DNA from 4 places in the Pseudoflavonifractor sp. An187 genome. Region 3 is predicted to be linked to each of the others. Evidence: riboswitches for the same ligand, from Rfam matches in the RefSeq annotation. Region 3 holds a riboswitch; each other region holds the start of a gene.
What was found. A riboswitch is a leader RNA that binds a small molecule or an ion and turns the genes downstream of it on or off. The one in region 3 is predicted to bind thiamine pyrophosphate.

Region 1 (7,290 bases), on a different contig from region 3:
GGTGCGGGGCGGCACCGGCTACACCAAGTGCGGCGGCAACTATGCCGCCTCCATCCGGGCCGGAGAGCGGGCAGAGGCCCAGGGCTACTCTCAGGTGCTGTGGCTGGACGGCGTGCACCGCAAGTATATTGAGGAAGTGGGGGCCATGAACGTGCTGTTCAAGGTCAACGGCACCGTCATCACCCCCCAGCTCACCGGCTCCGTGCTTCCCGGCATCACCCGCAAGAGCTGCCTGGAGCTTTTGAAGGATTGGGGCATTCCCGTGGAGGAGCGACTGGTCACCGCCCAGGAGCTGTTTGATGCCGCCAAGGCGGGCACCCTGGAAGAGGCCTGGGGCACCGGTACCGCCGCCGTGGTCTCCCCCATCGGCCTGCTGGCCTGGGAGGACCAGAAGGTGGAGGTCAGCGGCGGTCAAATCGGAGCGCTGACCCAGAAGCTGTACGACACCCTCACTGGCATCCAGTGGGGCACCATTCCCGACACCCACGGCTGGGTGGTACCCGTGGAATAAGTTGAAAAAGGACGCTGCATTCCATGTGCAGCGTCCCTTTTGTCTGAAATCCATGGGAGTGATGGAGAAGGTGCACCCTTCTTCAACTTTTCGCAATCAGGCTTGCCAGCCTGGTGGGGACGCTCCCCGCTGGGGGTTTCTTTTGAGCGGGCAAAAGAAACCAAAACCCGCTTAGGGCGTTCCCCCCTAAGGACCTCCCTTGGGGTGCGAGGCTGGAACTGCGTCAAGTCTCTATTCGGCCCGTCACCCTTGCTGCGGCCCCTGTTTGTGCCACCACACCAGGCTATCTTGGGCAGCTGGCCCTATAGCTAGGTGGTTTCCATGCCCGGGCCTACCTTGGAGAAGCGGCGTTCCCGCCGCTGGGAACCAGGCATCCGGTAGCTGGGAACAGCGGTTCACCAAGGTAAAGCCCTGGCGGTAGATGGACGCTCCAGCAGAGAAGTAGATACCCCCCATAGAACGCCAAGCCATCCATGTGACCTCACCGGGCCAAGGGCTGAAAATAGAACGGCGCACACTCCAACCAGTACCGGCGGGGTGGATTCCACAAGGCGGGGGAAGGCCCCGCCTTTGGCGATTCTTTCCCCGATTTCTCATCGCTGAGAAATCGGGCCCAGCGGAGCGCGTCCCCTGCCAGGGGCGCAGGTCCCACACCTGAGAAATAAGTCGAAAAAGCGGATGCAACTTCCACAGCTGCATCCGCTTTTGTGTATCTTTTACTTCTGGTACGCCTTGGCCGCCCCCACAAAGCCCCGGAACAGGGGATGGGCCCGGTTGGGTCGGCTCTTCAGCTCGGGGTGGAACTGGCCTGCCACAAACCAGGGGTGACCGGGCAGCTCCACCATCTCCACCAGCCGTCCATCCGGGGACAGGCCGGAGAGCACCAGCCCCGCCTTGGTTAGCTCCTCCCGGAAGGTGTTGTTTACCTCGTAGCGGTGGCGGTGGCGCTCGTGGATGTCCTGGACCCCGTAGATGTCAGCGGCCCGAGTGCCCTCCACCAGGTGGCAGGGGTAACTGCCCAGACGCATGGTGCCGCCCATGTCGGTGACCCCCACCTGGTCGGGCATCAGGTCAATGACGGGATGGGTGGTGGCGGGATTGAGTTCGGAGGAGTGGGCGTCGGTCATGCCGCACACATGGCGGGCAAACTCCACCACAGCCAGCTGCATGCCCAGGCAGATGCCCAGGAAGGGGATGTTGTTCTCCCGGGCGTAACGGATGGCGGAAATTTTGCCCTCAATGCCCCGGTTGCCAAAGCCGCCGGGCACCAGAATACCCTGCACGCCCTCCAGCACCTGGGCCACGTTGTCCTGGGTGACCGTCTCGGAGTCCACCCAGCGGATGTGCACCTTCACGTCGTTTTCAATGCCGCCGTGGGTGAGGGCCTCCACCACGGACAGGTAGGCGTCGTGGAGGGAGACGTACTTGCCCACCAAAGCGATCTCCACGGTGTCTTTCACGTTCTTGGCCCGGTACACCATGGTGGCCCACTCGGTGAGGTCGGGGGCGTGGCAGATGAGCCCCAGACGACGCACCACCACGTTGGCCAGCCCCTCCCGCTCCAGCATCAGGGGCACCTCATAGAGAATGTCGGCGGTGAGGTTGGGGATGGCGTTTTCCACCGGAATGTTACAGAACAGGGCAATCTTGTCCAAAATATCCTGGGGAATGGGGGCATCGCTGCGGCACATGATGACATCCGGCTGAATCCCCAGGCTCAACAGCTCCTTGGCCGAGTGCTGGGTGGGCTTGCTCTTGAGCTCCCCAGAGCCGGGAATGGAGACAATGAGGGAGACGTGAATGAACATCACGTCCTGACGCCCCCGCTCGGCGGCCACCTGCCGGATGGCCTCCAGGAAGGGCTGGGACTCAATGTCGCCCACGGTACCGCCGATCTCCACAATGGCCACATCGGTGTCGGGCCCCTCCAGAGAGTAGATGTTGGCCTTGATCTCGTTGGTGATGTGGGGGATGATCTGCACCGTGCCCCCCAGGTAGTCCCCGCGCCGCTCCCGGTTGAGCACGTTCCAGTACACCTTACCCGAGGACACCGAGGAGTTAAAGGTGAGGTTTTCGTCAATAAATCGCTCGTAATGGCCCAAATCCAGGTCGGTCTCCGCCCCGTCGTCGGTGACGAACACCTCCCCGTGCTGGTAGGGGCTCATGGTGCCCGGGTCCACGTTGAGGTAGGGGTCCAGCTTCTGCACCTTCACCCGCAGCCCCCGCTGTTTCAGCAGGCGGCCCAGAGAGGCGGCGGTGATGCCCTTGCCCAGACCGGACACCACACCCCCGGTGACAAAGATAAATTTCGTATTCATGGCCATATGTGCTTCCTCCTTTGGACAGGAAGATGCGCCCTTGCGCCGGACCCCATTGTCCGGCCCTGTCAAAAAATAATACGAAATATTTTACCCCCGTACCCCGGGACAAGTCAAGGCACGGCCTCGCCAATTTCCCGGGGGTACGGGGGTAAATTTCTGGTATAAAATGTAACTCTCTCACCCCTGGGCGTGGAGGGCGGCGATGATGCGCCGCTTGTACGCCAAAAATTCCGGGGTGAGGTTGAACTCCACGTGGCGGGGCCGGGGCTCTTGCACCACGATCTCGTCCCCAATGCGCCCGTCCATGAGCAGATAGATGCGGTCGGAGAGGAGGATGGCCTCGTCAATGTCGTGGGTGATGAAGAGGGTGGACAGGCGAATGTCCTCCATCACCTTCAAATACCACTCGTGCACCGAGGACTTGGTGAGGGTGTCCAGGGCGGAGAAGGGCTCGTCCAGCAGCGCCACGTTCTGGGAGAACAGGTAGGTGCGCAGCAGCGCCGCCCGCTGGCGCATGCCGCCGGACAGCTGCCCCGGCCACTTCTTCTCGGTGCCCTCCAGCCCGAACTGGGCAAACAGGGCGGCGGCCTGGGCCCGGGCCTCCTTCTTTTTCATTCCCCGCAGCATTAGGGGCAACGCCACGTTGTCCTCAATGGTGCGGTAGGGCAGCAACAGGTCCTTTTGCAGCATGTAGCTGATGCGGCCGGGCTGGCCCGTCACGTCCTCCCCGTCCAGAAATACCTGCCCTTCATCGGGTCGGAGCAGGCCGGAAATGACGTTAAACAGGGTGGTCTTTCCGCCGCCGCTCACCCCCAGCAGGCACACCAGTTCCCCCTCCTTGAGGTGGATGGACACGTCACGGAGGACCTGGTTGTCTCCAAAGGCCAGGCTGACGTTGCGTACTTCCAGCTTGTCCACGGTCACTTCTGGGGCAGGTAGTCGTTGGAGAATCCGGCGTTGGGGTCCACGGTGCCCTCCAGCAGCTGGTTGTCGTTGAGCCAGGTGAAGAAGCCGCTCCAGCGGTCCGGGTCCATCTCACCCCAGCGCTCCGCGTCCGCCTGGTACTCCTTGGCCAGGTACTTCTGGCTGGCCACCACCAGCTCCTCGTTGCTCTTGAGCTCGGGGGCGGCCTCCATGAGAATTTGGGCGGCCTCCTCGGGGTGCTCCATGGCGTACTCATAGCCCTGGGTCACAGCGGCCATAAATGCCTTAGACTCCTCTTCGTGCTCGCTGAGATAGGTGTTGTTGCCGATGATCACGGGGGTGTAGAAGTCAAACACCGGGTCAATGTCGGCAAATTCGAAGTAGTCGGTGTCCAGACCCGCCACCTCACAGGCGATGCCCGCCCAGCCGTAGTAAATCCAGATGGCGTCCACAGACTTGCTCTCCAGGGCAGACACCTCGTCGGTGACGGTGGAGGGGATGAGCTCCACCTTGGAGAAGTCGCCGCCGTCGGCCTCCATCACCTGCTGGATGGTGGCCTTCTCCACGGGCAGGTCCCAGGTGGCGTACTTGTGGCCCTCCAGGCCCTTGGGGGTGTCCATACCCTCTCCAGCCCGGGAGATGATGCCGGAGGTGTTGTGCTGGATGATGGCAGCCACAGCGGTGATGGGCAGGGGGTCGTCCCCAATGAGGCCGGGGGCGATGTAGTCCTGGAAGGACACGCCGAACTGGGCCTTGCCCGAGGCCACCAGCACCTCCGCGCCGTCCTCGGGGGGCTGCACCACCTCCACCTCCAGGCCGACATCCTCAAAATAGCCGTTGGCCATGGCCACATAGATGCCGGTGTGGTTGGTGTTGGGGGTCCAGTCCAGCACGAAGGTGATCTTCTCCAGGTCCTTCTCTCCGTCCTGGGTGTTGTTCTCGGTCTTCTGCCCGCAGGCAGTGAGAGACGCCGCCAGACCCAGGGTCAGCGCCCCGGCCAGCAGACGATACGTCCATTTCTTCATCATTTGTTCCTCCTCTTCTCCTCATCCACGGAGCGGTAGGGCATACACCGCCGCTCCAGCCACCCCACCAGGGCCATGAGGGCCAGGGACAGGGCGGAAATCAAAAAGATCACAGCAAACATCTTGTCAAAGGCAAAGGCCTTTTTCACCCGGGTCATGTACACGCCCAGGCCGCCGAAGCCGCCCAGCCACTCGCTGATGACGGCGCCCACGATGGAGTAGGCGGCGGCGATGCGCAGCCCGGAAAAGAACTGGGGCAGAGCCCAAGGGCATTTCAAGTAGCGGAAAATCTGCCACCGCCCCGCTCCCATGGAGCGCAGCAGCCCCACGGCGTCGGGGTCCACCCCCCGGAAGCCGTCCAGCAGCCCCACCGTCACCGGGAAAAAGGTGACCAGCACCACCAAAATAACCTTAGGAGTCATCTCGTAGCCAAACCACAACACCAGCAGGGGCGCAATGGCCACGGTGGGGATGGTCTGGGTGATAACCAGAATGGGGTAGAAAATCTTGTACAGCAGTTCAAAGGCATCCATGGCCACGGCGAACACAAAGCCCACCGCCACCCCGATGCACAGGCCCAAGGCGGCCTCCTGCAAGGTGATGAGCAGGTTTTCCCACAAGGATGGGGCGTCGGTGACAAAGGCGGTGACCACCTGCACCGGGGAGGGCAGCATGTAGCTGGGCACCAGCCCGGACACACACACCAGCTGCCACACCACCAGCAGCACCGCCACCCCGGCAATCCCGGGCAGTTTAGCCCTGGTGGTGTTTGGTAACTTTCTGATCAATGGTGAGAATCTCCCCTTCCGGCTCGTAGACCACCTTGATGTAGGCGGACACCTTGGGGGCCCCCGCCCGGACGGCCACGTGCTGGCACTCCTTGACAATATCCATGAGCTGGTCGTAGTTATCCCCCTCGATGGTGGTCTCAAAGGGGCCCACATAGTAGTTCAGGCCGGTGGAGCGGATGTAGTCGATGACCTCGTCCACCATGCGCACCAGTTCCTGGTCGTTGTCCGCCTGGGGCAGACTCTGAATGGCAACACTTGCTTTCATAGCACTTCCTCCATATCCATAAAAAATACCCCGCCGGCAATACCGGCGGGGCATGACAAAACACGGATGCTCCCTACGCTGGCATTACCCAGATCAGGTTAAGGGTCGCAGGATATACCTGCCTCTCAGCTCCTTCCCTGGAGCTCCCCTGTCAACATGCCAGTTTAGTCCTTTTTTCGGCGGTTGTCAACACTTTGTGTCCTGTGCCATCCTCCGTGATTCTCGGACCGATACCCTCTGCCCAATCATCACCGTCATGGTAAACCGCCGCTTCTCCGGATCATAGTCCCACTGGAAGTCCCCTTCATACTTTTTCAGGGCCTTGGCCACACTTTTCAGCCCAAAACCGTGGCCCTCTCCCCCCGCCTTGGTGGAGCGCAGCCCTTCTTCTCCCACAATGGGGGGCCGATCACAGCTGTTTTCCACCACCACCACCTGGTAGCCGTTGCGCAGGGCGGTGGCCAGCTCCACCCACTTTTCCTGGGAGTCCCGGGCGGCGGTGAGGGCGTTGTCCAGGAGGTTGCCCAGAATGGCCACCAGGTCGAAATCCTCCACGCCCTCCAGGTTGCACAGCTGCACATCATAGGTGAAGGCGATGTTCTTCAGCTCACAAGCGGTGACGTACTTGTCCACCATCACGTCCAGGGCCCGGTTGCCGCTGTGACAGCGGCGGGTGTATGCCTGGAGCTGCTGCTCCATCTGGGCGATGTATTGCTCCACTTTGGGGTCCTGGTTCAGGTTTCGGATGGCCTCCAGGTGATTTTTGGCGTCGTGGGCATAGCTTCTCAGCTGCTGATTCTGCCGCTCCAAAATCTCATAATAGGACTGCTCCATCTGGAGCTGTTCTTCCTTTTGGCGCTGGGCCAAGGCAATCCGTTTCCGCTCCCACCCCAGCTGGTACACCAACACCACCACTACTGTGGCCACGCACAGGGCCATGCTGACCATCAGCATCATCGTGCGCCCGGACATGGTCACCGGCTCCTGGGCTATGCCTTTGGCCAGCCATATCACCCCCGCCAGCACAGCGGCAGGACACAGATACACAGGCACCGGAAGCTTGGGCCGCCCCTTATCGCCTGCCACCAGATTGGCAATCACCAGGGCTCCCAGTTCAAAGAGCAGACAGGAGAGCGCCGCTTGTGTCATATCCAACGCCTCAAAAAAATCTCCATGCTGCTTGAACACAAATTCACGGGCAATCACCGCCGCCAGCACACGCAGGATGGAGAGGACCCCTGCGTATCCCACCACCCTCCAGGGTGAAATTCGGAAGGCCAGCCAGCCCATGGCAAAACAGACGACAAAAAAGGTGCCCACACCAGAAGCTTTCCATACAGACAGCCCCATATGGGACAGTTCCGCCACCAGCATGGGTTGTACCACCAAGACCGTAAGGCCCAGCAACAGCAACTCCCATTCGGGTATCCGCGGCTTTGCCAGCCGAGAAAAG
Region 2 (7,290 bases), on a different contig from region 3:
CGGGTGACCGGGCAGAAGTTGCACACAACCACAACCTCTTTTCCCTTGGCATCCACGCGCCGGAAGGAGATCACGCTCTGGCTGTTGTCGTCACAGGCAATCCACTGGAAGCCGTGCCAATCGTTGTCATTCTGCCACAGGGCAGGATGGGCCAGGTAGAAGTGATTCAAATCCCGGACATAGTCTTGCAACTGACGGTGCTTATCATATTCCAAAAGGAACCAGTCCAGTTCCTTGGTGAAATCCCATTCAATAAACTGACCGAACTCTCCGCCCATGAACACCAGCTTTTTGCCGGGATGGGTCATCATATAGCCGTAGAAGGCCCGGAGATTCTGGAACTTCTCCTCGTAGTCTCCCGGCATCTTGTTGAGCAGGGAGCACTTACCGTGGACCACCTCGTCATGAGAGAGGGGGAGGATAAAGTTTTCCGAGAACGCGTAGGTCAGAGAGAAGGTAATGTTGTTGTGACGGCCCTTGCGGAACAGGGGGTCGGTAGACATGTAATCCAGCATGTCATGCATCCAGCCCATATTCCACTTGAAGTTAAAGCCCAATCCGCCGTCATACCCAGGCTTGGTGACCATGGGGAAGGCGGTGGACTCCTCGGCGATGACCAGAGCGCCGGGGTTAAATTCGAAGGCAGCGGCGCTCATGTCCTGCAAGAACTTCACTGCGTCCAGATTGGTATTGCCGCCGTACTGGTTGGGGCGCCACTGACCATCCCGGCGTCCGTAGTCCAGATAGAGCATGGAAGCCACGGCGTCCACTCGAATGCCGTCCACATGGTACATGTCTAACCAGTAGACCACATTGGAGATGAGGAAGGACCGCACCTCGTAACGGCCATAATCGAAAATGTGGGTGCCCCAGTCCGGGTGCTCCTTGCGCAGAGGGTCGGAGGGCTCGTAACAGCAACCGCCGTCGAACTCATACAGACCCGTCTCATCCTTGGGGAAGTGCGCGCCCACCCAGTCCAAAATCACACCAATACCTGCGCTGTGGCAGATGTCTACAAACTTCATAAAGTCCTTGGGTGTACCGTACCGGGAGGTGGGGGCATAATATCCAGTGACCTGATAGCCCCAGGAGGGCTCAAAGGGATACTCGCTGATGGGAAGCAGCTCGATGTGGGTATAGCCCATATCCTTGACATACTTGACCAAATCCTTGGCGTATTCCTCGTAGGTCATGTAGTTGCCATCGGCATGCTTACGCCAGGACCCCAGGTGCAGCTCATAGATGTTCAGAGGACGGGTGAGCGGCTGCTCCTTGGCCCGGGCAGCACAATACTCCTGATCGGTCCACTCAAAGCCGTCCAGATCATAGATCTTGCTGGCAGTTTCGGGCCGAGTGCAGGTATGTACGCCGTAGGGATCGCTCTTGAAGACAAAGGAGCCATCCGGGCGTTCGATGTAGAATTTGTACTCGTCAAAGTGTTTGGCCTCGGGCAAAAACTGCTCCCAAATTCCATCGGTAAGCTTGTCCATGGCCGGCACATCGGTGTCCCAGTCATTAAATCGGCCCAAAACCCGGACAGAGCGGGCATGAGGGGCCCAGACACGGAACACATAGCCCTCCTTTCCGTCCCGGACCTCCTTGTGACAGCCCATAAATCGATAGGCGTCGTGGCTGGTTCCGGCGCTGAAACGGGCGATGGCATCGTTGAGATATGCGGTGTGATTCAAGGTATATGCCTCCCAATTCCTCGAACAACTCATGAGGTAATGATGCTGTGGTTTATTTTGTGGCTTTCATTATACTGCGATAGAACAATAAAGTCAAGATGCACAAAAAAGCAAATGAAAGCGCATATACTTTTAGTATACTATGTGTTGTTTTCGTAAAAAATGATTACGAGCCCTTAAATTCCCATTAAATGCTGTCAATATCTTACTATAACCTGTAGTAGCGAAAAAGAACGTTGACTTTTGGAGGAAAATCATGTATTCTATATCAGCTATCATTGATGGAGACGTATCGAAGTGGTCATAACGAGAACGACTCGAAATCGTTTGACGGGTAAAACCGTCCGTGGGTTCGAATCCCACCGTCTCCGCCAAAAAGTCCAGCAGCCTTTGGGTTGCTGGACTTTTTTGATTTCATCCAGTGAATTTTATGGCCATGTACACCACTTGAACCGGGGCAGGGGGTGGGGTATACTGGGGAACAGAAACCATGTGTATCAGGAGGGCAAGACCATGCAGACCGCTGCACAACTTCAACAGCTGCTTACCCGCATAGACCGCAGAAGTTACCCGGCCTATAAGGACACCCGAGGAACCTATCAGTTTCCGGGCTATATACTGTCCATCGACCACGTCCAGGGAGACCCTTTTGCCGCTCTCTCCAAACTGAGCATCCATGTCAAAGGAGAGAAGGCCGGGTTTCCTCATGAGCTGTACCAGATGCCCTGTCAGCGCATCGCCTTGCAAGATGCCATCACCCGCCTGTTTGCCCGGAAAGCTGGGCAGGTATCCGGACTGGCCAGAGGCTCCGGGCACAGCGGGCTTCTTTCCACCAGCCGCTGTGGACAGGAGGTATTGGAGCGCACGGCATGCAGTATGGACCCGGTCTCCGGAGACGCTGTGTTGCGCTTTGAGGCAGGATTTCCCGCCAATGGCCGTACGGTAAACGCTGGAGAACTGAGAAAGATACTGTTTGAGTTCCTGCCCCAGTGCGTGGAAGCATCCCTCATGTACCGAAATTTGGACGGAAAGAGGCTGCAAGGGGTGGCAGATCTGGCGGAGGACCAGCAGTATATCCGTAAGACGCTTCCCAAACTTGGCCTGTGCGCCTTCGTGGCAGATGGCAGCATTCTCCCTCGAGCCACTGGCATCTCTGCCCAGCCCATGAAGGGCAGTGTACCATTTCAGTCACCCCAGGAGTTGTCTGTCACCTTGGAACTGCCACACCGGGGAACCGTCACCGGCATGGGTATCCCTAAAGGCATCACCCTCATTGTGGGCGGTGGATATCACGGAAAATCCACCTTGCTCAAGGCACTGGAGGCAGGGGTATACAACCACATTTCCGGGGATGGGCGGGAATACGTCATCACGGATCATACCGCCGTCAAAATTCGGGCGGAAGATGGCCGAAGCATTGCCCAGACGGATATCTCCATGTTCATAAACCATCTGCCCAATGGAACGGACACCACCCGCTTCACCACCCAGGACGCCAGCGGCAGTACCTCCCAGGCTGCCAATGTGGTGGAGAGTATGGAGGCTGGAACCTCTCTGCTGCTCATGGATGAGGACACCAGCGCCACCAACTTCATGATTCGGGACGAGCTGATGCAGCGGGTCATTCACCGGGACATGGAGCCCATCACCCCGTTTTTGGAGCGTGTGGAAGAGCTGTATCACACCCACGGCATCTCCACCATTTTGGTGGCAGGCAGCTCTGGCGCCTATTTCCACCCCGCTCACCACATCATTCAAATGGACCGATATATCCCCAGGGACATTACCGCACTGGCCAAAGAGGCGGCACAGGCATTCCCCTCCACCTGTGCCCAGCTGGAGCCTGCACCGGCTCCCAATGTACACCGCTGTCCCCGTAGATCGGAGGAGTTTGGCCAAGGTGATCGGGTAAAACTGAAAACCTTGGGGCGGGATGGGGTATCCATCAACCGCGAGACCATCGACCTTCGGTACGTGGAGCAGCTCACTGACCCGGAACAACTCACTGCACTGGGGTACTGTTTGATATACGCCCAGAAGCATCTCATGGACGGCAGGCGCACCCTGCAACAGGTGGTGGAGGAACTGGAACAAATCATGGACCGCAAGGGCCTGGAGGCTCTGTGCGGACGGGAGGGAGCCTTTTTGGCCCGGCCCAGACGACAGGAGATCTTCGCCTGTTTCAACCGGTACCGGGGGCTGAACCTGGCTGGAAAAACTTCTTGAGTTCTCTTCTGAATCGTTGTATAATACCATTGTTTACAATTGAAAACGGGGAGCTTGTAGACAGGCTGAGAGGAAGGTGTGCCCTTCGACCCATGAACCTGATTTGGATAATGCCAACGTAGGGAGACATATGCCGTCATCAGCGGGGATACCAAGTCAGGTATCCCCGCTGTTTCTGTTTCAACGCTCATCCAACCCGCAGCCAGAAAGGAAGAGATCAACATGAGAACATACACAACCCAGATGGACGCAGCCCGTCAGGGCATCATCACCCCGGAGATGAAGGCGGTGGCCGCCAAAGAGTACCGCACGGAGGAGGAGATTCGGGAGCTGGTAGCCAAAGGACAGGTGGCCATCTGTGCCAATAAACTCCACACCTGTCTGGACCCCAACGGCGTGGGTTCTATGCTTCGCACCAAAATCAACGTCAATCTGGGGGTGTCCCGGGACTGCAAAGACTATGACGTGGAGATGCAGAAGGTGATGGCGGCAGTGAATATGGGGGCAGAGGCCATCATGGACCTGTCCTCCCACGGCAACACCCAGCCGTTCCGCCGGAAGCTGACCCAGGAGTGCCCTGCCATGATCGGCACGGTCCCCGTATACGACAGTGTCATCCACTATCAGCGGGATTTGGCCACTCTCTCCGCCAAGGACTTCATCGACGTGGTGCGACTCCACGCCCAGGACGGGGTGGATTTTGTCACCCTCCACTGCGGCATTACCCGCAAAACCATCGACCAGATCAAAAACCACAAGCGGAAAATGAACATCGTCTCCCGGGGCGGCTCCCTGGTGTTTGCCTGGATGAGCATGACCGGGGAAGAGAACCCCTTCTATGAGTACTTTGACGAGATTCTGGATATCTGTCGGGAATATGACGTGACCATCTCCCTGGGAGATGCCTGTCGCCCCGGCTGTCTGGCCGATGCCAGTGACGTATGCCAGATTGAAGAGCTGGTACGCTTGGGCGAGCTGACCCGCCGAGCCTGGGCCAAAAACGTACAGGTGATGGTGGAGGGCCCCGGCCACATGCCCCTGGACCAGATTGAGGCCAACATGAAGCTCCAGCAGACCATTTGCATGGGCGCTCCCTTCTATGTGCTTGGTCCCCTTGTCACGGATATCGCCCCTGGCTACGACCACATCACTGCCGCCATCGGCGGGGCAGTGGCCGCTTCGGCAGGCGCTGCCTTCCTGTGCTATGTGACCCCCGCCGAACATTTGGCTCTGCCCAATGTGGAGGACGTGAAGCAGGGAATCATCGCCTCCCGCATTGCTGCCCACGCCGCGGACATCGCTAAGAAAATCCCCCATGCCAGAGACCTGGACGACGCCATGGCCGATGCCCGGCGGACCTTCGACTGGGACAAGCAGTGGGAATGTGCCATTGACCCGGAGACCGCCAAGGGCATCCGGGATGACCGGGCCCCGGAGCACGAGGACAGCTGTTCCATGTGCGGCAAGTTCTGCGCCGTACGCAGCATGAACAAGGCCCTCAGCGGGGAGTACATCGACATTCTGTAACGAAAACAGGGATTCCTCCTAAAATCGGAGGAATCCCTGTTTTGATTACTCTTCCAGAGAATAAGGGGCAAATTGCAGCATGGTTTGAACGGTGGAGAAGGGGCGTCCCGCCCCTAAAGAGGGACTCTTTTGCTGGTGGTCTGTGGCCGTGAGCACCGGGTACTGAAATCGTGAAGTCTGGTGGGTGTACTGAACCCAAGAATCGATCCAGACTGTTTCGCCAGGAGAAGTGGGAAACACAGAGTATGCCACATAGCCCCGGTGATTGCTTCCCTGACGATGAAGAGAGAAGGAGGCAAACCAATCTGAATTCGTTTGCTGGCCCCAAAAGATGGAGTCGTAGGTGTAAGAGGCTTTCTCCAGGCGGGCATAGGGAGAGACGAAGGTCGCGCCGTTGTCGTCGTACAGAAGGCGGCCGTGCACCGCATCTTCGGCAGGAATCCAATACGAGGTATTGGTGTAGGCAGGGGTGAGTTGGAACGACTCTGTACCATAAAAGGCCGGGCTATCCTCCCACTGGAAGTGGTGGATGAGCTTCCAACGCTCCGGCTCTTCGGACAACTGCACCCCGATGCCCGTCAGGTGCAGCTGAGGTACTTTACCCTCGGAGGTGGTATGTTCCTCAAAGGAGCGGGTGTACTCATCCACCACCACCTGCTGGGCGCCCTGGCAGTCCTGCAAATCCTCCATAGAGAGGTCATTTAAAACCGTGTCTGGGAAGCCCAACTCTCGAAGCTTTTCTTTGATTTCTTGTTCCTGAGAAGAGGGCGGCGCAGACAGGAGCATCCAATCCATGGAGTAACTGTGGAAGAAGAGAAATCCGCCTGCCACGCCCACCAGAATGCACCCAGTGAAACACAGCGCAAACCGTCCCTCTGAGAGCCAAGCCCGCAGCCGAGGGAGCGGGTATCCGGCGGTGGTGACTGCCTGGGAGAATCGGAAGATACGGTAGAGGCAAAAGACATAGAGAATGATCAGAACGAGAAATCCAAACAGTCCAATCACTCCAAACACGGACAGCAGGGCCAATCCCACATACCACACCACCAGTCCACTGGCGGCTCTGGTGGATGCCTTCACTCCGGAGGCCTTTCGCAGCTGAAGCAGTCCCCGCCACAGGGAGAATAGAGTGACCAGCACCAGGAACATCGACGCCAGGTTTGTCAGATATCCCAAAGCAGAGGTATAGAATTGATTTTGAAAGATGGTGGCGTTTAGGGCAAACATCGGTACCAGGGCGATGCAACGCACTGCGGTGAAGACATAACAGCGGAACAGCCATTTGTTTTCCCGTCGTACGGCTCGGAAGCCCAAGTACAACAGGAGTAAACCAAGGAAAGACAGCAGCTCTTGCAGCAGAGGAATCTCCAGGGTGAGGGTACTCAGGGCCAATCCCCAGAGGATTTGGGTCATCGTGGTCTGCCAGCTGGGCGTCGGATCAGAACGGGACTCGGGGGCATCGGGTACAACGTGGTAGGTTTCCATAGGTCGGCCTCCTCCCTGATTTTGATAAATTCATCATATCTCATCTCGCCTCAAATGCCAAGTAGAGAAACAAAAATCCCCCGTGCTCGGAACAAGTTTCACCGAGTACGGGGGAGTGATTTTTCTCAGGAGAGTTTTTCCTTCAGTGCTAGGATCTTGTTGCAAATGGTTTGAATGGTCTCTTCAAACACTTCGTCACTCTGCCCGGTGGGGTCTTCCAGGCCCCAATTCTCCGTATAAGGGGCGGTAAAGGCCGGACAGCTGACATTACACCCCATATAAATTACCACATCCGGTTGGGGCAGCTGGGAGACCAGCTTGCTGTACTGGGTCTCCTCCATGTCGATGCCGTGGAGCTGTTTCA
Region 3 (7,290 bases):
GTCTGATCATGCTGGCCGGTACCGACCTGTCCATCGGCCGTATGATGGGCATGGGCATGACCGCTGCCACCATCATCATGCACCAGGGTATCAACACCGGCTCTGTGTTTGGCCATGTGTTTGACTTCACCGGCATGTCTATTCCTGCTCGTGTGGTCCTGGCTCTGGTGGTCTGCATCGTGCTGTGCACCATCTTCACCACCATCGCTGGTTTCTTTACCGCCAAGTTCAAGATGCACCCCTTCATCGCCACCATGGCCAACATGCTGGTTATCTTCGGTCTGGTCACTTATGCTACCAAGGGCGTGTCCTTCGGCGCCATTGAGACCACCATTCCCAGCATGATCATCCCCAAGATCGGCAAGTTCCCCACCATCATCCTGTGGGCTGTGGCTGCCATCCTCATCGTGTGGTTCATCTGGAACAAGACCACTTTTGGTAAGAACCTGTACGCCGTGGGCGGCAACCCCGAGGCTGCTTCCGTGTCCGGTATCTCCGTGTTCGCCGTCACCGTGGGCGCCTTTATCCTGGCCGGTATCCTCTATGGCTTCGGCTCCTGGCTGGAGTGTATCCGCATGGTGGGCTCCGGTTCCGCTGCTTACGGCCAAGGCTGGGAAATGGACGCCATCGCCGCTGCCGTTGTGGGCGGTGTGTCCTTCACCGGTGGTATCGGTAAGATCTCCGGCGTTGTGGTCGGTGTGTGTATCTTCACCGCTCTGACTTACTCCCTGACCACCCTGGGTATCGACACCAACCTGCAGTTCGTGTTCTCCGGCATCATCATCCTGGTGGCCGTCACTCTGGACTGCTTGAAGTACGTGCAGAAGAAGTAATTCTTCCCTCTTACTACATCAAAAAGTCCCCATCGCACAGATGTGCGATGGGGACTTTTTGATGCCCAATTATGTCGCTGTAGCCTTGCATCGCTGCTGATACAGGGCTGCAATCATATCCACACAGGGCTCAATGCCCAGTCTTCCGCTGTCCAAGCACAGGTCATAGTTATCTGCCTGCCCCCACTGAGTGCCTGTGTACAGCTCATAGAATTCCTTACGCTTCTGATCTTTGTCGTGGAGGCGCTGGATAGGGGATTCCTCTCGCTGGCCGTACACTGTGACAATGCGCTCGGCTCGCTTCTCGTCAGAGGCATGGATAAACACGGTGAGACAGTCGGCGGTGTTGCGCAAGATGTAGTCCGCGCATCGGCCCACAATGACGCAGGGCTCCTTCTCTGCCAGATCGGTGACCACCTTCTTCTGTGCAAACCACATCTTATCCATATCAGACTGCCCGTCCCGGTTTCGTCCGCTGGCGGCGTTACCATAGAGGGTATCTGCGGTGGTGTATCCGGCGTACTTCTCCACGTACTCTTTGGCTAAACCAGTTTCGGCGGCGATCTGGTTGGGATCGCCAATCTACCCGATGAAAAAGGTATCCGCCAAGCTGTACAGAATCACAATCATTTGGCTGACCACGGTGGGAATGGCCAGCTTGGCCACCGCCTTCCCCACCGGCATGGTGGTAAATAGTTCGTTATTCTTCGTCATGGTTTCTCTCTCCTGCTCTGTTCTTCTCTCCTGCATCCACCTCAGCGTGGAGTCCGTCCAGGAAACACTGAATGGCAATGTCCCGGCTCTCCCCCACATCGGTGGTATCGTAGTAATAAAAATATCCCAAGTCCTCCTGGGCAATGAACCCGTGGAGGATGGCACGGAACACCCGCTGCCAGTGGGCCACCCGCTCCTGGGGCAGACCATAGCCGGAGAGCACCTCCACCGCCGTTTTCAGAAGCGGCAGAGCCAGTTCCTTGGCCTGGTCATCCTCCTGGGAGGGGATGGACATCATCAGCCGATACAGCCCCTTATTCTCCACCACAAAGGCGTGGTAGGCCTGGGCAAACGCCCGCACCGCCTGGTCCCTCTCCTTCCCTGCCACCGCTGCCTCCTGATGGGCCACAAATTTGTCAATGGCATAGCGGAACACCTCTCGCTGGAGCTGTCGGGTATTTTGTATGTGGTTGTACAGAGACGGGGTCTTTACCCCCAGCCTGCGGGCCAACTCATGGAGCGACACGGTGGGTTGTCCCGTGTGTTCCATGCAGGCCACCGCCTCGGACACAATGACCTCTCTGGTCAATCCCTTTGCACTCATATTCATTCCTCCAAAAACTAATAGCATTAGTTGTCAATCAAAACCACGCCGTTACAAGTAATTACTCCGTTTTCACCAGTATTGTCTCTTCTTGCCCAGGTATTTCACAAGAAAAATTTACAGTATTTTCTCTTCTCCCCTTGCCTTTGGACCAGAGAAGCCCTATAATACCCTTTGGGGAGCTTGTACACAGGCTGAGAGGATGGTGTGACCATCGACCCGTGAACCTGATGCGGGTAATGCCGACGTAGGAAGCTTGTGAGAGATTCGTTGGGAGACAGCCTGCCAGGTCGTCTCCCATTTTTCTTTGGAAGGAAGTAGAACACATGAATCGCTTCACACAACCGCTGGGTCAGGTGCACGCCGTCGCTCCCCTGGTCCAGTGCATCACCAACTTTGTCACCGTCAACGACTGCGCCAACATCATTTTGGCCTCTGGCGCTTCCCCCTCCATGGCCCAGGATATCCGGGAAGTGGAGGAGGCCGTATGCGGCGCCCACGCCCTGGTGTGCAACATGGGGGCCATGGACTTTGTGGACTCCATGATCTTAGCAGGGCGTAAGGCCAACGAGCTGGGCAAGCCCGTGGTACTGGACCCGGTGGCTGCCGGAGGTACTCAGCTGCGCCGGGATGAGTCCAAGCGCCTACTGGACCAGGTACAGTTTGCCGCCATCCGAGGCAACGCCTCGGAGATCCGCTTTTTGGCCGGCCAGCACGCCGTGGGCAGCGGTGTGGATGTGAGCGCCATGGACGCCATCACAAAGGAGAATTTGGGGGAGGCCGTGGAGATGGCCGCCACCCTGGCTGCACAGCTCCACACCGTGATTGCCATCTCCGGAGTGCTGGACATTGTCTCTGATGGGAATGAGACGGTGGTGCTGCGCAACGGCTGCGCCACCATGGCCCGTATCACAGGCAGCGGCTGCATGCTCACCTCCCTCATCGGGGCCTTCTGCGGCGCTCTGCCCCAGGACACCTTTGCCGCCACCGTGTCCGCCATGGCCGCCATGGGTGTGGCCGGTGAACTGGCGGAGGAACAGCGGCTGAAGAAGGGCACGGGCAACGCCACCTTCCGCACCGATCTCATCGACGGGATTTTTAACTTGACTGAGGAACAACTACAGGAGAAGATGCGCTATGAAGTTTACAAAAGATGAAATCCGCAGCTCCATGCTGCTCTACGCCGTCACTGACCGCATGTGGCTCAAGCCCGGCCAGACTCTGGTGGACGTGTGCCAGGAGGTGTTGGAGGGCGGCGCCACCTTCTTGCAGATTCGAGAGAAAGACCTGGATGCCTCTGCCTTTGAGCAGGAGGCCCAGGCCCTCAAAGAGCTGTGCGCCCGGTACCGTGTCCCCTTTGTAGTCAATGACAGCGTGGAAATCGCCCTGGACATCGACGCCGACGGGGTCCACGTGGGCCAGTCCGATATCCAGGGCCGGGACATTCGGGCCATGATTGGCCCGGACAAAATTCTGGGTATCTCCGCCGGGACTATTCAGGAGGCGGTGGCCGCCCAACAGGCCGGGGCGGACTACATCGGCGTAGGGGCTGTGTTCAACACCAGCACCAAGCAGGATGCCACCAGCCTGTCCATGGAGCAGCTCAAGGAGATTTGCGCCTCCGTGTCCATCCCTGTGGTGGGCATTGGCGGCATCAACGCCTCCAACCTGCTGGAGCTCTCCGGCAGCGGTGTGGACGGTGTGGCAGTGGTGTCTGCCATCTTTGCCGCCCCCAATCCCGGCGCCGCCACCGCCCAACTTCTGGAGTTGTCCCGAAAGATGGTGGCTCATGGATAAGAAGTTTGCCATTTTCGACCTGGACGGCACGCTGGTGGACTCCATGTCCTACTGGAGCCAGCTGGCGGAGGAGTACCTCCACAGCCGTGGGGTGGAGCAGGTCCCCAACCACATCTTAGAGGCCATCAAGCCCATGACCATGGAGGAGTCCGCCGATCTGTTCCGGCGGACCTTTGGGCTGGACATCACCTCCAGCCACATGGTGGCGGAAATGGAGCATATGATGGACCAGCACTACCGCAATGACATCCCCCTGAAAGACGGGGTTGCCGCCTATCTGGAAGGGCTGCACCAGGCGGGCACCACCATGTGTGTGGCCTCCGCCACCGCCGAGCCCCTGGTGGAGCTGTGCCTGTCCCGGCTGGGGGTACGGCACTACTTCCAGTTCCTCCTGTCCTGTGAGACGGTGGGGGTGGGCAAGACCCAGCCGGACATCTACCTCCAGGCCGCCCAACGCATGGGCTGCACCCCGGCCGAGACCGCCGTCTATGAGGACGCCGTCTATGCCGCCGCCACCGCCAAGAACGCCGGGTTCTATATCGTAGGCGTGTATGACCAGGATGCCAGCGCGCACTGGGAAGAGCTGCAAAGCCTGTCTGACGAGACCATTCCCAGTTTTGAGGAGGCGTAACATGAAAACCGCACTTTCCATAGCCGGCAGCGACTCCAGTGGAGGGGCCGGCATCCAGGCGGATATCAAAACCATGATGGCCAACGGCGTGTATGCCATGACCGCCATCACCGCCCTGACCGCGCAAAACACCACCGGAGTGTCCGCCATTTTGGAGGTCTCTCCAGCATTTTTGCGCCAGCAAATCGACTCTGTCTTCCAGGACATTCCCCCGGATGCGGTAAAAATCGGCATGGTCCCCTCCCCTGCTCTGGTGGAAGTCATCGCCCAGCGGCTGGAGCACTACCACGCCCAGCGAGTGGTGGTGGACCCAGTGATGGTGGCCACCAGTGGCAGCACCTTGTCCCGAGACAGCGCTGTGGGGGCCATGAAAGAGCTTCTCTTCCCTCTGGCCACCGTCATCACCCCCAACATTCCGGAGAGCGAGGCTCTCACCGGACGGACCATCACCACCCAGGCGGACATGGAGCGAGCCGCCCGGGAGATGGCGGACACCTTTGGCTGCGCCGTGTTGTGCAAGGGTGGACACCACGTCCACGACGCCAGCGACCTGCTGTGTGTAGACGGCACGTGCACCTGGTTCCACGGGTCCAGAATCCAAAACCCCAACACCCACGGCACCGGCTGCACCCTGTCCAGCGCAATTGCCTCCAATCTGGCCAAAGGCTTCTCTCTGGAGGAGTCCATCCAGCGGGCCAAGGCCTACATCTCTGGGGCTCTGTCCGCCATGTTGGATTTGGGCCATGGCTCCGGTCCCCTTCACCACGGCTACGACTTAAAAAGCGATATGATCTAAAAAACGGGAGGCCCCCACGGGCCTCCCGTCAAACATTTCTAGCTATTTAGGAGCCTCTCTCCCACCAAAGCCATCTGCTCCGCTGTGGGCTCCCAGCTCATGTCCACCGACACCAGGATATTCCCCCGGCACAGCAGGAAGGCGTTGCGCTGGGTGCCGTCCTTGGCCACCAGGCGGTAGGCCTCCTCTGCCCCCCAGGGTGTGGCATCCACGGATACCATCTCCCCATCCCAATAGGCTTTTATCAGCATCTGCCGCTTCATCTGCCCTACACAGAAGGGGTACAGGGCAGGCACAGACACCGTGTACCGCTCATAGGTCATCTGCGGAGTCTCATCTTCCCGCCCCCATGGCAGTTGCTCCACTTTTAGACGCTGGAGCAGCAGAGACTGGTCTGAGCTGGTGGCGTTGGAGAAGAACACCTCTTGTTCTCCCACCAAGTCGGTCATATACAGGGGGGTCCCCACATAAAAAGACAAGTCTTCGGGGCTCTCCGACCCTGCGGCCAGGTATATCCCAAATCTCACCGCTCCGCCCATCACCACAAAGGCAAATACGACGCAGGCCAGCAGGGTCAACCCACGATTGGCCCCGGCGGAAACCCCCACCTCTTTCAGCAGGCGCTTCACCCCCAGCGTCAGAGCGATCAGCACCCCGTAGCCAATGGCCACAACCAGGACGATCCAGGCCATGACCGGATTTCCCACCAGGGCCAAATTCACCCCCCACCAGAACAGGGCAGCCAGCAGCACCGCCATCATGACGGTTTGGAACTTTTTCGTGGATGGGGTGTCCAAAAACAGCCCCTGTTGGGCCGCCCGCTTGGCCCGATGCCGCCAGGTGTAGTATGCAACCAGTTCCACCGCAGCAATCAAAAACAGCATCAGGCCGCACGTTCCCATCAGCAGGGCCCCGGGACTTGCCATCATACGCAGGGTATCGCTGATTAGCGAAGAGGCATATAACACGCTGCCAATCAGCCCCAGCGCCAACAAAATCCAGAGCACCCGGAGATAGTTGGCCTTGCAGGCCCGGTGGATGATGTCCACCTCCAGCTCCGGTTCCGTGTGGATGGGGGTGAGGTTTTCCCGGTCACTGTAAAACACCTGCATCTGGAACCAGGTACAGGCCAGCTCCCAGCCCGTCTCCCCACAGTAGTCAATGAGGGTCTGCTGCTCCCCGGAGGGGAATGGGTCAAAGTCCGAGGCCTTGGGGAAATAGGTCACCGCCACTTGCAGTTCCTGGGGCTCAATTCTCCGGTAGGTCCAGAAGTAATTGTTTATCTTCTCCACCTTCCAGCCCTTCCGGGCCATCTGGGTGAGGTGCCGTTCAATGCCGGTATGGTCGTAAAAGGACAACAGCTCCATTCTCCGCTTGGTCTGCCTCATGGTTCCTCCTCCTCTCTGCGCACACGGTCATAGTCGTCTAACTGGCTGCGGAGGCGTTGGCATTCCCGCTCCAGCATCTCCTTCCCCTTGTCGGTGATGAGATAGCTGCGCCGCCGCCCCTCCACACGGGTCTGACGAATCATCCCCTCTTCCACAAACAGCTCCAGGAGGTCGTAGAGGGTGCCAGAACCGATGCGCACTCGCCCCCCTGTCATCTCCTGCACCCGCTCCAAAATCTCCATGCCACGGCGCTCCTGGTGCAAACAGAGCAGGAGATAAAACATCTGCTCGGTGAGCGTCTTGAGTTTCTCTCTGGCCATCGTCCCACCTCCCGTTTCTCGAATATCGAGTTCTTTCATCTTCATTATAACTCGAATATCGAGAAAGTCAACTACATTTTACAATGGTGGAATTTGGGGAATTTCCATGGTACAATGGACAACAGTGGCGCGTGTGCCATCTATCCCAAGAGAAGCGAGGACCGTGCATGAGAGAACAGAGGGAAGCCGCCATTTTGCGGCAACAAT
Region 4 (7,290 bases), on a different contig from region 3:
ACAACGAGGAGTTGGGCCCCAGTTCCAGAATCCAGAATTGGCGGTAAATGCCGTCCTGGGGACTGACCACCAGGGTGTGGGCGGTATAGGTTCCGCTGCCCACCTGGACCTGCTGGCCCAGGTCGGGAATCTCCTCCTGGAGGATCAGGCCCTGGCGGAGGGTGACGGCGTCCATGCCGTTGAGACGGTTTACCGACAGGTAGTTGCCCTCGCTGATCAGATAGGCGTCCCCGTTCTCCCACCCCTGGCGGGTGAAGAGGTTGGGGTCATAGACGATGGAATAGCCCTGGAGGCTGTAATGGCGCAGCCCGTTGGCGGTGAGGACGGCGCCGTCGTACTCATAGGACAGGGGGGTCTCCACATCGGGCTGATAGGCGGGGATATCCCGGGACACGTCGGGCAACGTGTCGGTCTCGTCAGGGTCGGGGGTACAGGTGCCCGTGAGAGACTGGCTGGAGGAGCCGATGGAGGCCGGGTCCGGGGAAGCAGCAGGGGCGGCAGTGCAGGCGGACAGCGCCATGCACATGAGCATGCACAGGGTACACAGCAGGGTCCGACGCATACAATTACCTCCTTGGTTCAGATATCATTATTATATCGACGCAAAAGCCCCGGTACAACAACAGAGGGGTTAAGAATGGTTACAATTTGTTTACGCCTTGGAAACATTCCACCGTTGACAGGGGGGAGGCCAGCGGCTACAATGGAAGAAAATACCCTATGGCCAGGGAGTTGGCGGGAGAACGACATGGAAGAATTACTCAGACTGTACCGGGAATATTTGGAGCAGGCGGCCCTGCCCCAGAACCAGAAACGGCCGTTCCAGGGGGCCTATGGACTCATCGGCGGCCCTGCTCCCAACTCCTTCCACCAGCAGTTTGTCCAGCAGGTGGAGGCGGCCTTGGCCCAGGTGCCGGAGACCGAGCGGCGGGAGGCGGTGGAGTACATCTTCCACCAGCCCCTGGAGCACAAGCGCAACCCCACGGTGTACTGGATGTTTGTGGCGGTGCACGGGGTGGTGATGCCCTACCTCAAGGACCTGACGGCGGAGGAGGCCCGGGACCTACAGTGGTGGTATGAGCGCTCCTACCCCCGCCGGGAGCAGACCCCGGTGCAGCGGCGGCTGGTGGCGCTGCTGAAGAAGATGCGATAACGGCAGGTGACGGACATGGAAGAACTGGAACAGCTGTATGGAGCCTATCTGGACCTGGTGGCCCAGCTGAACCGGGACCGGAAGCTGTGGGACGGGGCCTTTGGCCTGGGGGGCGGTCCGGCGGACAACCCCTGCCATGAAAAGCTGGTGCGAGATGTGGAGGCGGCCTTGGCGGACCTGGACCCGGCCCGGCGGCCCCAGGCGGTGGAGTATATCCTCCGCCAGCCCCTGGAGCACAAGGACGACCCGGTGGTGTACTACACCCTGATGGCGGCCCAGGGGGCCACCATCCCCTACCTGTCCCAGCTGCCTGTGGACCAGGCCAAGGCGCTGCGGGGCTGGTTTGAGCAGACCTTTCCCCGCCGGGAGCGGATGCCCTGCCAGGACAAGGTGCTGGCAGCACTGAAAAAAGTGAAGTGAGCAAACGGGCTGCGGGAATTTGGTCCGCAGCCCGTTTTTACGCCGATTTCCACCCAATCAACCGCTGGTTGAGGGGATAATCCCCATTTGGTTGAGCGGATTGGGGGCCACTCAACGGATGAGCCCTTCCGTTTTCCGGGGCCAGAGGGTAAGGTAAGGGTAGAAACGAAAAAGGAGAGATGGTTATGGAGACCACGTTGGGAAAGAGAATTGCCGCCCTGCGCCGGGACAAGGGGCTGAAACAGGACGAACTGGCGCAGCAGCTGGGGGTGACCCCTCAGGCGGTGAGTAAGTGGGAGAACGACCAGACCTGCCCGGATATCACCCTGCTGCCAAAGCTGGCAAAAATCCTGGGGGTGAGCGTGGATGAGCTGCTGTCCGGCAAGGCCGAGCCGGAAGTCCCTGCCGTGCGGGTGCTGCCCGCCGAGCAGCGCAAGGATTTGAAGGACATGGTGCTGCGCATTGTGGTGGACTCTGCCGAAGGGGACAAGGTGCGGGTGAATCTGCCCCTGGGCCTGGTGGAGGCGGCCTTGGACATGGGGATGGATGTGACCCAGTTTACCGGAACCGACGCGTTGAAGGGCATTGACCTGGGCAAGATTCTGGATCTGGTACGGTGCGGCTCGGTGGGCAACCTGGTGGAAGTGGAGTCCGCCCAGGGGGACACCGTGCGCATCTTCGTGGAGTGAGCCCATGCGCATCATCGTCAAAGACAAGGACTCTCATCTCAACATCCCCATTCCCACCCGGCTGGTGTTCAATGGCCTGACGGCGGGGCTGCTGTGCTGGGGGCTGGAGAAACACGGGACCCATATGACCCGGAAGCAGCTGATGGTGTTTGTCAAAGAGCTGCACCGGTTTCGCCGCCGCCACCCCAGGTGGACCCTGGTGGAGGTGGAGAGCCATGAGGGGGAACATGTGAAAATTGAGCTGTAAAAAGGAGGACTCCGGCCCACTGGCCGGAGTCCTCCTTTTAGTGCAGATAGAGTGGTTTTTATCAACGGGCGTAGGGGCCGGGCTTGCCCGGCCCGCTGGTTTTCTGGCATTGCCCTGGGGACTCGGGAGGGGCAAGCCCCTCCCCTACAACGGTCTGCCGACAGCCAGGCTGACGGCGGCAACACGTTTCACAACGTCACGGTGAAGACCACCCCGCCGGGGGTGGCGCTGGCCTGGCAGCTGCCCCCGTGGAGCTGCACAATGTGCCGCACAATGGCCAGCCCCAGCCCGGTGCCCTCCCCGGGGGCGGCGTCCTCCCGGCGGTAGAAGGGCTCAAAGAGCTGGTCCAGCTCCTCCTGGGAGATGGGCGGGCAGTCGTTTGCTACCCGCAGGGTGGTGTGGCGGTCGGTCTGGGCCACCTCCACCCCAATCTCACCCCCGGCAGGGGTGTATTTGACGGCGTTGGTGAGCAGATTTTCCACCACCTGGGCCATCCGGCCCCGGTCGGCCAGGACGGGGGCGGGGGCCTCCAGAGCGGTGGACAGCCGCAGCCCCTTGGCCTCCAGAGAGGGGGCCAGCTTTTCCAGGGTGGAGCGGGTGAGCTGGGACAGGGAGAAATTTTCCCGGCGCAGCTTTACCCGCCCCGCCTCCAGCCGGGACAGGTCCAGAAGCTCCAGCACCATGCCGTTCATCCGCTCTGCCTCGCTGCAAATGGTGGCCAGGTACTTCTCCCGCTTGTCCTCGGCGATGTGCTCTTGCAGCCCCTGGGCGTAGCTGTGAATCACCGCCAAGGGGGTTTTCAGCTCGTGGGCCATGTGGCTGGTAAAGGTGCGGCGGTGCTCCTCGGCGGCCTGGGCATAGGTGAGGGCCTGGTTGAGCCGCTGAATCTCGTCCTTCTGCTCCCGATATTCCGCCCCGTGGGCCTGGAACTGTTCTTGAAGTTTGTGGCCCTCCTGCCAGCGGCACACCTGGCTGGGGCGCAGCAGCAGCCACTTCTGCCGGGTGTCCAGGGCCTGGGACAGCTGCTGGATGGGGGCCAAAAGCTCACGGACCAGCACCCGCCGAAGAACCCCAAGGAGCAGCACGCACAGCCCAAGGGTGAGCAGGTATACCCACCAAAGGCGTTCCCAGACCAGGGGCCACAGGTCCGCCCACACCCCGCACACCAGAATGCCCTGGTCCGTGGAGACTGCGGTGCCCACCAGCAGGTTGGGCCAGCTCCACAGCTGCACCGGGACATTAGCGTTCAGCAGGTCGGGCCCCAGGGTCTCCACCAGCTGGGACAGGCTGTCATATCGGGTTCCCCGGTAGGTGAGGGGGGAGGTTTCCGGGGGGCAACAGGCGTGATACCGGGTGGCGTAGAGGGTGACGGTCTGCGCCTGTGGGTGGATGGCTGTGGGATCGTCGTAGATTTGGACCCAGGTGGGGTTCTGAGACCTTGTGGACCAGAAGGAAATGGTGCGGGGGGTGAAGATGGCATCCTCCAAGACCCCCTCCAGGCGCAGGGGCTGGGGGTGCAAGTCGAAATAGCCTGTCTCCATATCACTCCGTGCCCCCTCGGTAAGACAGGCCCGGTCCAGGATGGCCCGGGCATAGCGGCCCGAGGTCTCCACCTCCGCCTCATATTCCTCCTGGGTGAGAGACTCCAGGGCGAGGAAGTCCTGCCAGCTGCCCCCCAGGGGGTTGCCCATGGCATCGAAGAGGCCGGAGGCCCCCAGAAAGTAGCGGGCGTTCCACCCCCACCCATCCACCTGGCCCCAGGGCAGGGAGGACTGGATGACCTGCTGCCGGGCCTGGTCACTGTACCGGATGGCCAGGGCGTTGCCCTCCCCCTGGGCTACGGCTGCGGTGAGCAGCCCCATACAGAGAAGCCAGGGCACCAGCATCGCCAGGCAGAGAAGCCCGGTGAGGGTGGGCCGGGCACGGGGACGGCGTTTTTTGGTGTCTGCCATGTTCACCCCTCCAATCGGTAGCCCGCCTTGATGACGGTGCGGATGTGCCCGGCCCAGGGGCCCAATTTCTCCCGCAGGCGGCGGATGTGGGTGTCCACCGCCCGGTCGTCCCCCTGGTAGTCGTAGCCCCAGCTGTGGCGCAGCAGCTGCTCCCGGCTCAAAATCTGGCCCCGGTGGGACATCAGGCAGTGGAGCAGGGCGTACTCCTTGGGGGTGAGGGGAATTTCCTCCCCCTCCAGGTACACCTTCTGGGCGGACAGGGACAGGGCTAGCCCGTCCAGCTCCATCCGGTCCCCGGCTCGCACACTGCCCCGGCTGCGGCGGATGAGGGCCATGGTCTTGGCGTACACCACCGACAGGTTGAAGGGCTTGGTGATGTAGTCGTCCGCCCCCAGCTCGTAGCCCAGCAGGGTGTCCTCCTCGTCGGACAGGGCGGTGAGGAAGAGGATGGGCACGTCCTGGGTGCGCCGCAGGGCCCGGCATACGCTGCGCCCGTCCAGCTTGGGCATCATAATATCCAGCAACACCGCGTCAAATTCCTGGCTTTCCGCCCATTCCAGGGCCTGCGCCCCGTGTTCCGCCTGGATGGGGCGGACGCCCTTGCTGGCAAAGTAGTCGCACAGGACCTCCCGCAGACGGGGGTCGTCCTCGGCAATTAAGATACGGGTCTCCATGCTCCCGCCTCCTTTCCCCCTCAGGATACCCGGGGGATGTGTATTCTCTGTGTCATTGTAGCAGAAAATGTTCCGCCCGGATACAAAAAAGGGAGGGCCTGCCACAATCAGCGGCAAGCCCTCCAACGATGGAGTCAGGCGGAAATCTTATGCTGCATGCCCTTCAGGGCCCCGGCCTTGTCCAGGGAGAAGAGAATCACCCCGGACAGGATGGCGCCCCCGGCGGTGGACACCAGGAAGGGGATGATGTAGGCGTAAAAGGCCACCTGGGCGGCGTTGGCACCCATAAAGAGGATGGCCATGGGGTAGGCGCACAGGCCGCCGAGAATGGCGGTGCCGAACACCTCCGCCACCAGGGTGGGGAGCAGACGGCGGGTCTTCCAGTACACCACCCCGCACAGCAGCGCTCCGCACATGCTGCCCGGGAAGGCCAGCAGGGTGCCCAGGCTCAGCAGGTTGCGCAGCAGGGAGGCGGCAAAGGCCACGCCCACCCCGTACCAGGGGCCCAGGAGCACGGCACAGAGGATGTTGACCATGTGCTGCACCGGGGCGCATTTGCTGCCGAAGACGGGGAAGGAGAAGATGCTGCCCACCACGGCCACCGCGCACAGGATGCCCGCCAGGGTCAGTTTGAGAACTTTGGTATTTTTCATCTTGGTTACACCTCGTAACAGTTCCGGGAGAAACGGCATGAGACAGCGACGCTCCCCGGAGGAACTCGGAACCTCTGAATCCATCTGCCTTCGGTGCCTTGCGGAAATTTATGCGCCATAAATGCGTTGCATATTTTTGAAATACACAAAGTATTTCTGCAAATATGCGCCTTTTTCTGACACAAAATTTCTCGCAACTCACTCTCGTCAACGGAATCAGACGTTCCGGAATCGGTCGAGACTTACTGGTCTCCTCTCACGCCGGAACACGGCTTCCCATCGCTGTCATACAGGCCCAGGGCGCTCCCCCTCAGCCCGCCACGGACTCACCGTGGATGCCCATTTTCCCCCCTTTTGTTGAGGTATACAAAACCAGGAGACACCTGTGGGGATGTCTCCTGGTCACAATGGTTCCATATGACTCCCTACGGCGGCATGATCCGCATCAGGTTCAAGGGTCGAAGCGATACGGCTTCCTCTCAGCTTGCCTCACAAGCTCCCCTGTGTTTTGATTGCATCTGTGATAATACACCAAATGTCTCCAAAGTGCAATGGTTTTTTTCAAGTCCATGAGTGCGGGGAGGCCTCCATCAGGCTCAGGAGGTAGTCCCAGTCTACCTCCTGAGAAATATGGTAGTAGGTAGGGTAGCTATCATGGCCCAGCTCGGTCACCTCCATGACCTGGTGGGAGATGACGATGAGTTTGGAGTTGTCCGGGCCTTCCAGAAAGAAGGAGCAGTCCGTCTCTGGCAGGGTGTAGGTCCCCATCAGCCGGGACAGGGACAGCCCGGACAGGTAGTCGTGGAAGGCCTGGGGGGCGGTGAGGGTATATGGGGTGTTCTCCGCCTGGGCATGGGGCGGGCTCAGGTGGACGCCGTCCACCTGGTACTGGGCGGTGTCCCCGGCGGAGTAGAGCACCTGAGCGGCCGGGGCGGTATCATAGGCCAGGGTGACGCTGCCACAGGTGATGGCCGCCAGGAAGAAGAGTACCCCCACCACAACGGCCCCGCTGGAGCGGGCGGCGGGGGAGAGCACCTGCTCCAGGCGGCGGCGCAGGGTGGCGGCGGAGGCAGACAGGCAGGTGGTGAAGCCCCGGGCATCCCCGGCGGTGTTCAGCAGCAGGGCGGCGTACTCCTTGCGCTGGGACTGGTGGGCGAAGAGGAGCACGGTCTCGTCACAGCTCAGCTCCAGGTCCTGGGCGCAGCGTTTCATGGCCACCCACATCAGGGGGTTAAACCAGCAGATGGCGGTGCAGAACAGGAGAAAGAACTTGCTCCAGCTGTCCTGACGGGCCAGGTGAATGACCTCGTGGCGAATGACCCAGTACAGCTCCTCCCGGGTGTAGGAGCGGGTGGGCAGCACCACCCGGGTGCAGCGGGGCAGAAGGCCGATGGACAGGGGGGTCTTCACCTCCGGGGAGATCACCAGCTGATATTTGGGGTTGCGGAAGCCCGCCTCCTTCAGGGCCTCCTCCCAGATATACCGGGTCAGGGGGTCAGTGG

Region 1: another riboswitch for thiamine pyrophosphate. It lies ahead of B5F22_RS08460 (thiamine-binding protein); the one in region 3 lies ahead of thiM (hydroxyethylthiazole kinase).
Region 2: another riboswitch for thiamine pyrophosphate. It lies ahead of thiC (phosphomethylpyrimidine synthase ThiC); the one in region 3 lies ahead of thiM (hydroxyethylthiazole kinase).
Region 4: another riboswitch for thiamine pyrophosphate. It lies ahead of thiW (energy coupling factor transporter S component ThiW); the one in region 3 lies ahead of thiM (hydroxyethylthiazole kinase).

The regions. Positions count from the first base shown of each region.
Region 1 covers NZ_NFKG01000018.1:18,162-25,451, forward strand. The annotation lists gene B5F22_RS08435 (branched-chain amino acid aminotransferase) at 1-511, shown strand, start outside; gene B5F22_RS08440 (CTP synthase) at 1,228-2,829, opposite strand; gene B5F22_RS08445 (ABC transporter ATP-binding protein) at 3,010-3,756, opposite strand; gene B5F22_RS08450 (ABC transporter substrate-binding protein) at 3,753-4,781, opposite strand; gene B5F22_RS08455 (ABC transporter permease) at 4,781-5,569, opposite strand; gene B5F22_RS08460 (thiamine-binding protein) at 5,535-5,837, opposite strand; TPP riboswitch at 5,891-5,997, opposite strand; gene B5F22_RS08465 (GHKL domain-containing protein) at 6,024-7,290, opposite strand, start outside.
Region 2 covers NZ_NFKG01000001.1:79,711-87,000, forward strand. The annotation lists gene glgB (1,4-alpha-glucan branching protein GlgB) at 1-1,688, opposite strand, end outside; tRNA gene B5F22_RS00405 (tRNA-Ser) at 1,972-2,062, shown strand; gene B5F22_RS00410 (ABC-ATPase domain-containing protein) at 2,202-3,914, shown strand; TPP riboswitch at 3,952-4,056, shown strand; gene thiC (phosphomethylpyrimidine synthase ThiC) at 4,137-5,441, shown strand; gene B5F22_RS00420 (hypothetical protein) at 5,487-6,926, opposite strand; gene B5F22_RS00425 (arsenate reductase ArsC) at 7,052-7,290, opposite strand, start outside.
Region 3 covers NZ_NFKG01000002.1:129,759-137,048, reverse strand. The annotation lists gene B5F22_RS02235 (galactoside ABC transporter permease) at 1-833, shown strand, start outside; gene B5F22_RS02230 (cytidylate kinase-like family protein) at 903-1,397, opposite strand; gene B5F22_RS12720 (hypothetical protein) at 1,416-1,547, opposite strand; gene B5F22_RS02225 (TetR/AcrR family transcriptional regulator) at 1,534-2,151, opposite strand; TPP riboswitch at 2,317-2,424, shown strand; gene thiM (hydroxyethylthiazole kinase) at 2,478-3,308, shown strand; gene thiE (thiamine phosphate synthase) at 3,289-3,948, shown strand; gene B5F22_RS02210 (HAD family phosphatase) at 3,941-4,579, shown strand; gene thiD (bifunctional hydroxymethylpyrimidine kinase/phosphomethylpyrimidine kinase) at 4,581-5,375, shown strand; gene B5F22_RS02200 (DUF2812 domain-containing protein) at 5,414-6,763, opposite strand; gene B5F22_RS02195 (helix-turn-helix transcriptional regulator) at 6,760-7,083, opposite strand; gene B5F22_RS02190 (ABC transporter ATP-binding protein) at 7,251-7,290, shown strand, end outside.
Region 4 covers NZ_NFKG01000009.1:1,314-8,603, reverse strand. The annotation lists gene B5F22_RS05750 (hypothetical protein) at 1-562, opposite strand, end outside; gene B5F22_RS05745 (hypothetical protein) at 749-1,153, shown strand; gene B5F22_RS12740 (hypothetical protein) at 1,169-1,573, shown strand; gene B5F22_RS05735 (helix-turn-helix transcriptional regulator) at 1,759-2,262, shown strand; gene B5F22_RS05730 (hypothetical protein) at 2,267-2,509, shown strand; gene B5F22_RS05725 (HAMP domain-containing sensor histidine kinase) at 2,698-4,461, opposite strand; gene B5F22_RS05720 (response regulator transcription factor) at 4,464-5,135, opposite strand; gene thiW (energy coupling factor transporter S component ThiW) at 5,270-5,788, opposite strand; TPP riboswitch at 6,194-6,301, opposite strand; gene B5F22_RS05710 (M56 family metallopeptidase) at 6,350-7,290, opposite strand, start outside.